DNA from 3 places in the Lactobacillus sp. XV13L genome. Region 2 is predicted to be linked to each of the others. Evidence: predicted binding sites of a transcription regulator. Region 2 holds the regulator's gene; each other region holds the start of a gene.
What was found. Region 2 encodes LexA, which represses DNA repair genes until DNA is damaged. Its sites were predicted from a motif close to CNAACANNTGTTNG; they were not measured.
Positions count from the first base shown of each region.

Region 1: a site for LexA is predicted at 1,363-1,376, ahead of xerS (tyrosine recombinase XerS). Genes of this name have one in related genera too.
Region 3: a site for LexA is predicted at 1,799-1,812, ahead of recA (recombinase RecA). Genes of this name have one in related genera too.

Region 1 covers NZ_JBWXGD010000001.1:100,053-104,338, reverse strand. The annotation lists gene AC2JF6_RS00510 (NUDIX hydrolase) at 1-131, shown strand, start outside; gene xerS (tyrosine recombinase XerS) at 216-1,307, opposite strand; gene AC2JF6_RS00500 (helix-turn-helix domain-containing protein) at 2,952-3,311, shown strand; gene AC2JF6_RS00495 (manganese-dependent inorganic pyrophosphatase) at 3,364-4,286, opposite strand, start outside.
Region 2 covers NZ_JBWXGD010000001.1:290,763-295,048, reverse strand. The annotation lists gene rplS (50S ribosomal protein L19) at 101-448, shown strand; gene AC2JF6_RS01370 (nucleoside phosphorylase) at 546-1,310, shown strand; gene AC2JF6_RS01365 (hypothetical protein) at 1,549-1,845, opposite strand; gene lexA (transcriptional repressor LexA) at 2,078-2,701, opposite strand; gene AC2JF6_RS01355 (DUF896 domain-containing protein) at 2,846-3,094, shown strand; gene AC2JF6_RS01350 (YneF family protein) at 3,164-3,379, shown strand; gene AC2JF6_RS01345 (ABC transporter ATP-binding protein) at 3,451-4,286, shown strand, end outside.
Region 3 covers NZ_JBWXGD010000003.1:68,414-72,699, forward strand. The annotation lists gene AC2JF6_RS03110 (ABC transporter permease) at 1-136, shown strand, start outside; gene AC2JF6_RS03115 (glycine betaine ABC transporter substrate-binding protein) at 148-1,089, shown strand; gene AC2JF6_RS03120 (ABC transporter permease) at 1,082-1,741, shown strand; gene recA (recombinase RecA) at 1,893-3,005, shown strand; gene rny (ribonuclease Y) at 3,133-4,286, shown strand, end outside.

The DNA.
Region 1 (4,286 bases), 190 kb from region 2:
AAACCAGCGCGTGCTGCTACTTCGATTATGACCACTTACCCCCGCTTTCCCTTCAACGAAACAGCAAAGAGGAAATTAGGATGTGCTTTGATGCCAGTAACGATCCTAACTGGCAGACCAGGTTTGACTGAAAGAATTGTAAATAAAAACACCGGCGAATGATATGGCCTCAAAATTTGTTTAATCTTGGGGTTTACATCAAAAGCCAGTGTTTTTTATTTGCTTTTTAGGTTTGCTGCATCATCGCCGTCACTTGCCGCAATTTCGTTCAAGGCCGCACGCTGCTTGCTCTGGTCAACGTGCGTGTAGAGATCGGTTGCTGAAGTGCCTTTTTGACCGAGCTGCTGCGCAACCAGCACCTGGTCCTTGGTCACGCTGTAGAGCTCAGAGGCAAGCGTGTGCCGCAGCTTATGGGGCGTGAGCGGATGACCGAAGGCAGCGGAATACTTGTTAACCATTTTTTCGATTGCGTTGGTGGTCATTCGTTTGGTCTGGTCGTGCCACCTAGTGAGAAAAAAGGCCGTTTCTTTTTTAGAAGCCGCATAGCGCTGCCTGCGGACTTTTTGGTAGTCCCGAATGTAATCCAGCGTCCATTCAGCAATCGGCACGCTGTCACGCTGTCCGCCCTTGCGGGTCACGTCAAGCAGCGCCTTTTTCAAGTTAAGGTCGGCCACGTTGACCCCGGCGCATTCAGAAACCCGGATGCCCGTCCCGAGAATCAGTGCAACGATTGCCAGGTCACGCTCCTTGTTGACCCTAAACGCCGGCAGGGCATGTTTGTTGCAGCTTTTTTCATAATCATTGGTAATAAAGTCCAAGAACTGGTACTTCAGTTTTCCAACATACATGTGCGATTCGAGGATGTGCGCACGGTAGTTGAGCGTCTTCGTATTGTTAAGCGAATCAATCTTCAGCATCACGTTCCGTTCAAAGTAGGGCTGACCCTCATTGTTGTCGGCTGTGATGGTCAAAAACTTGAAGAGCGAACGCAGTGCGTTGATCGAGCGGTTGATTGTCGTTGGCGCGTTGAGGTGGCCCTGCTGGTTCTTGACGTGACCCAGGTAGTTGATATAGAGCATAATATCGTTGCGGTGCAGGTTGGCCAGCGTTGCTGTCTCGATGTGCTTGTTATCTGGGGCAGGGGAAATCGACTCCTGGCGCAGCCAGTCAAAAAAGCGCCTTATTTCAGTCAGGTACTGGTAGGAGGTGGTGAGGGAAAGGTTAGACCCGAAGTTGTATTCCTTAACAAAATCCGGCATTTTGCGCAATTCTTCTTCAATAAGATCAAGGTACTTTTTGGTTTCCATGTTTATCATTCTCCTAATTGCAATGTTGCTGTCTTATTAATTATAAAGTAAAAATAGAATGTATGTTTGGATTTGCTTTATAAAAGAGCAGGAGGGGACGAAGAGGGGGACCAGTCACCCGCGGTCTAAAGCAGCAGCATTTGGCGTAAGTTAAAATAAATTTTATAAGCAGTGAAGCCAAGCGAGCGGCAGGCATGCCGGTTATGGCTGCTGAATAGCGAACAATGGCACAGCGACCAAGTTTGCTTTTGCTCCAAGCACAATTGCTGCTCCCAAATTTGGACACATGAGCTCTGCCAGCATACAGAATTATTGGGACTAGCATCGACATGAATTGATAAGATTATGAATTATTAAAATTACGGCAAAAAATTTAAAAGTTAAACGATAAACCCAAGCATGAAATCACGGCAAGAAAGCTCGCAAATCCATGCAGGGCCTTACATTTACCTATCATTAAAATTATAGTTTTAATGATAGAAAAAGACTTAAACCTGGTTGAGCACCCGTTATAAAATTATAATCGGCCGTGCGCAATACAGCCGATTTCTAGTCAGAATTTCTTTAGTTGCCAGATCAAATTCAGCTGCTTGTGCTTTCTGCCTGTGCCTGTCCCAGCCACACGACTTAGCGTGCAATTGGCTGCTGGCGACATAACTTTGATGTGTTATGTGTTGATGAATCCCGCCAACGCATGCTGCAAATCCGGTTGGCGTGTTAGATGCGACCATGGGACACCTTTACACCTAAAAATAATTTAACGCCGCCAAAAAGTCCACGTCAGCTGTCCGTGTCCAGTTATTGTGATGAACTGTATTTAGTGCCTGGCAGTGTCATCTGGCGTGAATTTAACCGCGGATGGGCATATAACTACCCGCACCTGGGACCGGTCCAATGCAATAAAATGCAATAGGAAGAGCAAAACTGTGCGTGTTTACGCTGAACCGGATTGCTGCTTAACGTGGATTGTTCACTGGCAACCCATGCCTTGCCGCGGCAGCAATACGATTGGTTACAGCTTAACTTTACATAATATATATTATACGAAGTTATTGAGGAATGCTTGTCACTACCGCCTATCCTATCCCTTTCCGCTGGCGCGCAATGAAAAGATTGCACAGCTAGCTATAATTTATTAATCGCCTGGCAAGTATTCTTTTGTCTTTGGTGCTCTCAAGAGAATTCGGCTAATTGAGCCCACAATTAAATCATTTATTAACTTTAGCTAATCAAATGAAAATGATTTATTAATTGAATGCTTAAATTAATTTCAGCAATAATTTAAATAAGTGTATTTTTTAACCTAAATTTATATATTGGTAATATTTTATTAATAGTTTTGTAGGTCTGCTTTGTATTAGCAATCATAACAGGTACTTACACCGCTCAAAATAATATTTGCCAATTTTTATATTTTTATTTTAGTCTTATTTTTTTAGTGCATTTTTATTTAATTTTTTGTGTATTTAGCTTACAATACTATCCATGGGGTATATATTTAAAACAATTCTTCCGATTTCTGTCTTTCTTTTAAGTTTTAGTTGAAATTAATTGTTTTATACGCTATTTTTATTATTTGACACTATGACTGTTTCCGTCAGTTTATAGGGTTAAGGTTATTTTTAGAAAGGTTGAATTTATTCCATGAGTATAAATTTAGGAAAAGAAATATGCCGTCGTCGTCGTGAGCAAAAGCTGACCCAGGAGGATCTTGCTGAACTGAGTGACTTGTCCGTGAACTTTATTTCGCGTCTTGAGCGGACAAAAAATCAGAACATCAGTATTCAAAAGCTTGACTCGATTGCAAGGGCCCTTAACACTACTACGCCAGATATTATCATGAACGCATACCGCTTCAAGGAAGTCAAGGTTGAGGGTCACCAGGATAATACGCCTGTATTCATTAAGAAGGTTGTTAATGAATTAAGAAAGATGCCTGCCGAAAAGGCCGAGCGCGTCTGCAAATCTTTCATTATACTGACCAAGGAAATCAATAAAGACTAATTTCAACAAAAAACGAGGAAGCTTAGTTAGCTACCTCGTTTTTTGTTATCTGCTAGTTAAATGCATCGGTCAGTTGTGGCACTACCTGTTTCTTGCGCGATACCACGCCCGGTAAGCTGATTTCCGCATCTTTTATCGTGCCGAAGGCCCGCTCAAACGCAGACTGGGCTGCGCTTGTTCCCACAACCAATGCAGTTGAGTTGGAGTCCAGGACGTTGGTTATGAGGAGCATAAACAAGTCATATCCTTCGGCCTCAGAAGCGGCATTCATGGCCTTCAAGAAGGCTTTTTTGCGCTCCATTGCCTCCGGTAGGTCAACGACGTTAATCTGGGCTACGCGGGCCTTCTGGCCGTTTAAATCAAAGCTCTTGGCGTCAAGGTCAATCAGCTCTTCTTCCGACTTGCCTGCGATATTGGTACCGGCCTTCAGTTCTTCCAGCCCGTACTTTTGGTAATCAACCCTGGCGATTTGGGCCAGCGCCTCGACGGCTTTTCTGTCGTCATTCGTGGTGGTCGGCGACTTCAGCAGCAGCGTGTCCGATATAATTGCAGAAAGCATAATTCCAGCAATATTTTGGGGAATTTCTACGCCGAACTGCCTGTACAATTTCCACATAATCGTGCTCGTGCAGCCTACCGGCTCGGCAAGATAGAACAGCGGCATGCTTGTATCAAAGTTCATAATCCGGTGGTGGTCAACAACGTGCGTTACTTCAACCTTGTCGATGTCGGCAACGCTTTGCTGCGGTTCGTTGTGGTCAACCAGCATCACTTTTGCTACTTCGTTAGCAGCAGTTTTTATAACCCGGGGGGCTTCAAAACCAAACTTCTTTAGGGCAAATGCGGTTTCATCGTTAGGTTTGCCCAGTGCGACCGCCTCCGTATTGTAGCCCAGCTTGTTTTGGAGGTATGAGTATGCAATCGCAGTACCAATTGCGTCAGTATCAGGGTTCTGGTGACCAAAAACTAACTCTT
Region 2 (4,286 bases):
TTTGCTAGAATAATCAAGGTGCAATTTTGTTTGCACTAATAATTAGGGGTGTTCCGCTGGGGCTAAAGAGCGCCCATGAATGCCGTAGAAGGAGAAAAAAATGGATCCATTAATTCAAGAATTGACCAAAGAACAATTGCGTGATGACATTCCTGATTTCCGCGCCGGTGACACTGTTCGTGTTCACGTCCGCGTTGTTGAAGGAACGCACGAGCGTATTCAGATGTATGAAGGCGTTGTTATCAAGAAGAAGGGTGCCGGTATTGGTGCTACTTACACTGTTCGTAAGATGGCCTCCGGTGTTGGCGTTGAGCGTACCTTCCCGGTTAACGACCCGCGTGTAGCGAAGGTTGAGGTGCTGCGTCACGGTCGTGTACGTCGTGCCAAGCTCTACTACCTGCGTGATCGTCACGGCAAGGCTGCTAGAATTGCAGAAAAGCGCCGTTAATCCGCTTAAATTAAAGAGAACCATCCTGTTGCGGGGTGGTTCTCTTTTTTTGGCTATGGTAAAATCGATAGCAATATAATTTGTGGAGGAAACTACTATGGAAAACTTGTTTTTGGCGGACTTTGATGCTAGCCCGCGCGCCGTCATCGAACCCGACCACGAAAAGGCCGAAACGCACTACCACTTTCCGGCCAAGTTGCTGTTTGGCTTTATCACAAGCGATGCCATTGACGCTTTTTTGGCCCAGCACCCGCACCGCGTCCTCGGCCAGTTCGACTGCTTTGAGGGCTTGACGCCAATCTACGCGGTTGACTTGCCAAACGAAACGGTCACGTTCTGCCAGGCTAAATTGGGCGCCCCGGCAGCCGTACAGCTTTTGGACTGGCTGGTTGGCTACGGCGTTAGGCAGGTACTGGCAATCGGATCGGCCGGCGTTTTGGTCGACCTGCCCGAAAACTACTTCTTGGTGCCAACGAGGGCAATTCGCGACGAAGGGACGTCCATGCACTATGCGCCAGCGCAGAATTTCATTGACCTGCGGTCGTCCTTTTTGACGCGCGTGGAAAAATTGATGGGTACGAACGGAGTGCGGGTCAAGGAGGTCACGACCTGGACTACCGATGGCTTCTTCCGGGAAACGCCGCAAAAGGCCCAGCAGTTTAAGGCCCTGGGCGCGTCCTGCGTGGAGATGGAATGCGCGGCACTGGCGGCTTGTGCACAATTCCGCGGCGTTGATTTTGCCCAGGTTTTGTTTACGGCGGACTCGCTCAGTGACCTGGACCAGCATGCAGGACGGGGCTGGGGCAGGGACGCACACGAAGAGGCACTTGACCTTGCAGCCCAGATTCTGGATAACCCCTAGTCCCAACTTTGTGAAAAGCAGCAGCCATGAAACGACCGTGGAACGGATGGAAATTTCACAAGCAAAAACAATAATGCTGGTTTGACAGGCTTTATTGTTTTAAACCAGGCCCAGTATTTGTGAAGCGTGATTATACAGTAGATGTGGAAAGTCCCGCATACCGCTTTTGGCAGGTGGTAGGCGGCGCCTGCCCCTTCATCAGCCGTCCCGCATGCGTTTCTTGCGTCCTTTAAATTAACTAAAAATTGAGGTTGAGCCCAATCAGCAGGATGGTCAGGAAGAAGCGGACGAGCCAGTGGCTCCAGTCAACCCGATGGTGGAGTGCCATGCCGTTGACCGCGGCGACAATTAAAAGGGCGAGCAGGAAACCCGTAACGATTGTGGGCCGGTCCGTTAGCCCGGCAAGGACGACGCCAGCGCCCAGCAGAAAATTGGCTGCAACGAGCCAGACGGGCAAGGTTTTGTGGGCTGCCAGCGCCGCCAAACCCATGATGCCGCCGTATAAAATGGTTAAGAAACAGGTTAAGTAATTCATTGATTTTTCTCCTTTGCAAAATTAAAGCACCAGCTGCACCCCGACGTCAAGGCGGCGTCGCCGCTAACGGACAGGCAAGAAGGGTGGGGCAGCGCACGATTTCTTCTGCAACAAAAAAGCCGTCCGGCCAACCCCTGAATTGTGGAATTCATGAGTTGGCAAAACGGCTGTATTGAAGGGCAAGAGCCCGTTTGCCCGAATAGATTGGGAGAAACAACTCGGGCAGTAGCAACTAGAAAATATTGCTGCGGTAAAGGCCGACTACCTTGCCCAGAATCTGCACGTTCTCCAGAATGATCGGTGCCATCGTGTCGTTTTCCGGCTGCAGGCGGAAGTGATCCTTTTCCCTGTAGAAACGCTTGACGGTGGCCTCGTTCTCATCGGTCATGGCGACGACAATTTCACCGTTGGTCGCGGTGCTCTGCTTGCGTACGATAACATTGTCGCCGTTCAGAATACCGGCATTGATCATGCTCTCGCCGTGTACCCGCAGCATGAACAGGTCGCCCGCATCGTTGGCAAGGTCGGGCGGCAGCGGGAAGTAGTCTTCAATGTCCTCCACCGCCAAAATGGGCTGACCAGCCGTGACGACCCCGACAACGGGAATTTCGGTTGGCTTGAGCCCAAGCAGCTTCTTGCCCTCGTCGGTTATTTCCAGTGCGCGCGGTTTCGTTGCGTCCTTAATGATCAGGCCCTTGCGTTCCATTCGGGAGAGGTGGCCGTGAACGGTCGAAGTGGACGACAGGTCAACCGCGTGGCAGATTTCGCGGACGGTGGGCGGGAACCCCCGCTTTTGGACGGTATCATAGATGTAGCGTAGAATTTGCACTTGCTTATTATCCTGAATGTTGGTCATAATTTTGCTCCCTTGCACTTGACAAACTGTTGATAAGCATATTTTAGCAAATATCTGGCATAAACGCAAACAAACGTTCTAAGAAATTAAACTTTTTTTATTGGACGAAATAAGGTAGACTTTTTAGGATAAGGGGTGTAAATAATGACTGAAGACGAAGAAAAAAAGTTGATCAACCGCATCAACGAACTGTACCATAAGAAAAAGACCGTCGGACTGAGCGTTGAGGAGGAAGATGAGCGTAAAGAGTTACACCAAAAGTTCATCAAGAACTTCCGCGCGGGCTTTAAGCAGGACGTTGAAAACCTGGTTCTGATTGATAAAAACGGACGTGAGGTAACGTCTGAAAAGGCCAAACGGGCTCAACGGGAAAAAGGTTTAAGAAAAGATTAACGTTTATCTTTAATTTTACTTAATTTTTAGGTAAGATATAACTATTGGACAAATTGAGGTGAACATTTTATGAATATGGGATTAGCAGTCTTTTTAATTGTAATAGCACTGTTGCTGGGCCTAATTGGCGGTTTTTACGGTGCAAGAGCATACATGAAGAAGTATTTTAAGGATAATCCACCAATCAATGAAGACATGATTGTTGCCATGATGTCACAGATGGGCCAAAAACCTTCGGCCAAGAAGGTTAACCAGGTGATGAACATGATGAAGCACCAAAAATAATGGTCTTGCACGATTGAGAATAAAGGCGGAGGATTGTCTCCGCCTTTTTATTTATGGAAGATAGATGAGCTATGAAAATATTTTTTAAACTAGGCTGGTTTTTTAAAAAAGAAAAGAAGCGCTACCTGATTGGCATTGCCTTTTTGGCCTTGACCTCGATAGTCAACCTGGTGCCGCCCCGCATTCTGGGGCTAATGGCTGACCAGTTGGAACTGGGCCACATCAGCTGGCAGGAGTATGGCCTGTTGATCCTGGCAATAATCCTGGCGGCGCTCCTGCTCTATGGCTTCCGTTACTTTTGGCGCCGGCAGATCTGGGGCGGTTCCGCGGAACTGGAATTGCAGTTGCGCTCGAAATTGTTTGCCCACTTTATGGAAATGGACCGCACCTTTTACCAGCGGCACCGGACCGGGGACCTGATGGCCCATGCCACCAATGACGTTTCCGCCGTTCAAGAAGTTGCCGGTGAGGGTGTTTTGACCCTGGTTGACTCGCTGATCATGAGCGTCTCGACGATGGTTGCCATGATTATCTTTGTCGACTGGCGCCTGACGGTCGTGGCGCTTTTGCCGCTGCCGTTTCTGGCCTGGGGGGCGTGGAAACTGGGCGACCAGCTCCATGATGCCTTCGACAAGTCGCAGGCAGCCTTTTCGCGTCTGAACAACAAGACGCAGGAATCCGTGTCGGGGATTAAGGTGCTCAAGACTTTTGGCCAGGGTCAAGACGACACTGCAGCCTTCGATAAGATGATCGATGATACGATCACGATCAACAAGCGCGTCTTCAAGTGGGATGCGCTATTTGACCCGCTGGGAACGATTCTCATCGGTCTGACTTACACAATCACGATTATTTACGGTGGTCTGCTCGTCAGCAGCAAGGTTCTAACAATTGGCCAGCTGGTTTC
Region 3 (4,286 bases), on a different contig from region 2:
TTTTATCTTTAACGGGCTCAGCCTGTACCAGCCCGACCTGATCCTGGGTGGGACTATTCCGGTAATTATCATGGCACTTTTAACGGATTACCTGCTGGGCAAGTTGGAACGGCGGATTACGCCTAAGGGCATATGAGGAGGACGCTGATGAAAAAAGATTTCAAAAAGATAACGCTGGCGTTCCTCGCTTTCGTAGTCATGGTGGCTACCAGTGCCTGCGGCCTGCCGGGCTTGGCGGATACGCGGGGCAGCAGCGCAAATATCCGGATAACGGCACTGACCACTACGGAATCACAGATAGTTGCCAACATTATCGCGCAGCTGATTGAAAAAGAGACGCCCTACAAGGCTTCGATTGTCAACAACCTCGGCTCGGCCCCAATGCAGCACCAGGCCCTAGTGCGCCACGACGCCGATATCCAGGCCGCTGCTTATGACGGGGGAGAACTGACGGCCAACTTGTTGCTGCCGCCGATCAAGGACTCGCGCCGGGCAAACGCCACGGTGCGCCGCGAGGTCAAGAAGCGCTGGGACCAAACCTACCTGCACACCTATGGCTTTGCCAATAATTATGCGTTCATGGTACGGAAGAAGGACCAGCAAAAATATCGTTTGTACAAAATTTCGGACCTGAAGAAGGTGGAAAACAAGTTTTCCTTCGGCGTTGCGTCCGAGTGGGTCAATGCGCCCGGCGTGGGCTATCCGGCCTTTCAAACGGCGTATGGCATGACCTTTAGCAAGGCGCACCCGATGAACATCGGGCTGGTTTATTCGGCCCTGAAGAGCGGCAAGATGAACGTCATCCTGGGCTACTCGACCGATGGCCGCATTGATTCCTACCACCTGCATCTGCTCCAAGACGATAAGCACTTTTTCCCACCCTACAACTGCGGCATGCTGATCAATAATTACCTGCTGCGCGAGCACCCGGAACTAAAGCCGCTTTTGCGGCGTCTTGTCGGCAATATTAACGTGCATGAGATTCGCAAAATGAACTTCCAGGTGGATGACAAGCTGCTGGAACCAGCAACCGTTGCCCGCCAGTTTTTAGTGAAGCACAATTACTTTAGGGGGCAAAATAATGGCTAAGTTATCTTTATGGCGGCAGTTTATCTATTATTATCAGCATAATGGCGGCTACGTGCTTGAGCAATTCAACCGCACGTTTCTGATTTCAATATACGGGGTCCTGTTTGCCGCAATCATCGGAATTCCAATCGGTATTTTCATTTCGCGCAATGCCCACCTGGGCGACTTTGTAGTGGAAATTGCCAACTTCATCCAGACCATTCCCTCGCTTGCCCTCTTGTCAATCATCATGATCGGGCTGGGCCTTGGCGTCATGACGGTCATCGTTACCGTCACGCTGTATTCGCTCTTGCCGATCATCAAGAACACGTACACGGGCATGCGGAACGTCAACAAGGACATCATCGACTCCGGCAAGGGCATGGGCATGACGAAGCTGCAGCTGCTCTACATGGTGCGCCTGCCGCTGTCGCTGTCCGTAATAATTGCCGGCCTAAAAAACGCGCTGGTCATCGCGATCGGGATAACCTCAATCGGTTCGTTCGTTGGCGCGGGCGGTCTGGGCGACATTATCATCCGCGGAACCAACGCCACGAGCGGCAGCGCAATAATTTTGGCGGGTGCACTCCCGACGGCCTTGATGGCCATCATGGTCGACCTGCTTCTGAATTTTATGCAAAAATGGCTGCAGCCCCGGGGACTCAGACGGTAAAATTTTAGGAGAAATGTGGCTTTTTTGGCGTAATTAATAATGCAAGGCAAAAAAATCAAAACGCTTGTTCGCTTTTTCTTGCAAATAACAAGTGAATCAAAGTATAATTAACGAGGATTAATTAACGATTATTAGAGGAGGAAAACAAGTCTTGGCCAAAGATGAAAAGAAGGCTGCGCTGGACGCGGCACTGAAGAAAATTGAGAAAAATTTTGGCAAGGGTGCCGTTATGCGGATGGGCGATAAGGCAAACACCAAGATTTCAACCGTTCCGTCCGGTTCGCTTGCGCTAGACGCCGCCCTCGGCGTGGGTGGCTACCCCCGGGGACGAATAGTTGAAATTTACGGACCAGAATCTTCCGGTAAAACCACCGTTGCACTGCATGCGGTTGCTGAGGTCCAGAAACGCGGCGGCACGGCGGCCTATATCGATGCCGAAAACGCAATGGATCCGGCCTATGCCGAGGCACTGGGCGTTGACGTGGACGCGCTGATTCTGTCCCAGCCCAACACGGGTGAAGAGGGCCTCCAGATTGCTGATACCCTGATTAGCAGCGGTGCCATCGACATCCTAATTGTTGACTCCGTTGCGGCGCTTGTTCCGCAGGCTGAAATAGACGGCGACATGGGCGATAGCCACGTCGGGCTGCAGGCCCGTTTAATGAGTCAAGCCCTGCGCAAGCTCTCCGGCAACATCAATAAGACCAAAACAATTGCGATTTTTATCAACCAGATTCGTGAAAAGGTTGGCATCATGTTTGGCAACCCGGAGACCACGCCTGGTGGTCGTGCGCTCAAGTTTTACGCGACCGTTCGGCTTGAAATCAGGCGGGCGGAGAAGATTAAGCAGACCGGCGGTGAGATTACCGGTAACCGTGTCAAAATCAAGGTGGTCAAGAATAAGGTTGCCCCGCCGTTCAAGGTTGCCGAGGTTGACATGATGTACGGCCAGGGGATCTCGCAGAGCGGTGAACTGCTTGACATGGCGGCCGAAAAAGATATTGTCAACAAGGCCGGCTCGTGGTATTCATATAATGACGAGCGGATTGGCCAGGGCCGTGAGAACGCGAAGAAGTACCTGGAAGAGCACCCGGATATTTACGCAGACGTTGAACAGCAGGTGCGCCATGCCTTTGGCATCGATGAGGACTCGATTGCCGACCGCGAGGACCCGGAGAAGGTCAAGGCGAAGAAGGCCCAAGAAGTCAAGCCTGCAGAAAAGGAGGCTTCCGCAGATAAGGAAGCCGATAGCAAAAGCAATTAGAGTTGAAGAGATTAACCTTGACCTGTAAAGTGGTCAAGGTTTTTTCTATTAATTGACATAACCCTTGCGGTTCTTTATCATTAATACTGTGTGAATAATCTTAAAAATAAAAAAGGCGATAGTAATCATGACAAAAATAATTTTGATTCCCGTCGCGATTGTTATTATTTCAATTTTAATGGGTGCAGATATTGGATACCTTATCCGCAGGGATATCTGGGAAAAGAAGGCGCAGAATGCGCAAAACGATGCCGACCATATTCTAACTGAAGCAAAAAAACAGGCAGCTTTAACTAACTCTGAAGCTTTGCGACAGAAGGTGCTAGTAGAGCAGAGTGCGCAAAACACCAAGAAGGAAAAAATTCTTGAGGCGCAGGAAAAGATTCAGGGCTACCGGCAAAAAGTTGAAGACGACCTGAACGTCAAGCGTGCCGAAATTGCACGTGACAACAATCGTCTAAAACAGCGTGAGGATACGCTTGACCACAAGAACGAGCTGCTGGTGGAACGTGAAAATGGACTAGCCAAGAAGGAGGAACAATTAAAGAAGGACCAAACTGAACTGAGCAAGAAAGTTCAGGATGCAAATGATTTAATTGAACAAAGCCAGCAAAAGCTTTACGAAGTTGCCCACTTAGACCAGGAACAGGCGAAGAAGCTTGTTCTGAATCAATTATCTGAGCAATTGTTCAAGGAGCGGGCAGAAATGATTAGGAACAGCAATGAAGAAGTTCATGCCAAGGCCGATCATTATGCGCGCAAGGTAATTATTGATGCAATTCAGAGCAGTTCTGCCGATACCGTTGCCGAAACCACGGTTTCGGTGGTTGACTTGCCCAATGAAGAGATGAAGGGACGGATTATCGGCCGTGAAGGCCGCAACATCCGTTCATTTGAAGCCCTCACTGGTGTGGATCTGATCATTGATGATACGCCTAAGGTTGTTACCCTCAGCGGGTTTGATGCGATCAGGCGGGAGATTGCCAAACGGGCAATGGAGCGTCTGGTTAAAGACGGTCGGATTCACCCAGCTCGCATTGAAGAGATGGTGGACAAGGCACGCAAAGAAGTAAACGACGATATTTATGAAGCGGGTGAGAGCGCCTTGATGGAGCTGGGGATTCACAAGATGAACCCGGAACTAGTCAAGATACTCGGCCGGCTTAAATATCGGACCTCTTACGGGCAAAATGTTTTGGGGCACTCAATTGAAGTTGCCAAATTAGCCGGAACAATGGCTGCTGAACTTGGTTTAAATGAAAAATTAGCGGTTCGCGCGGG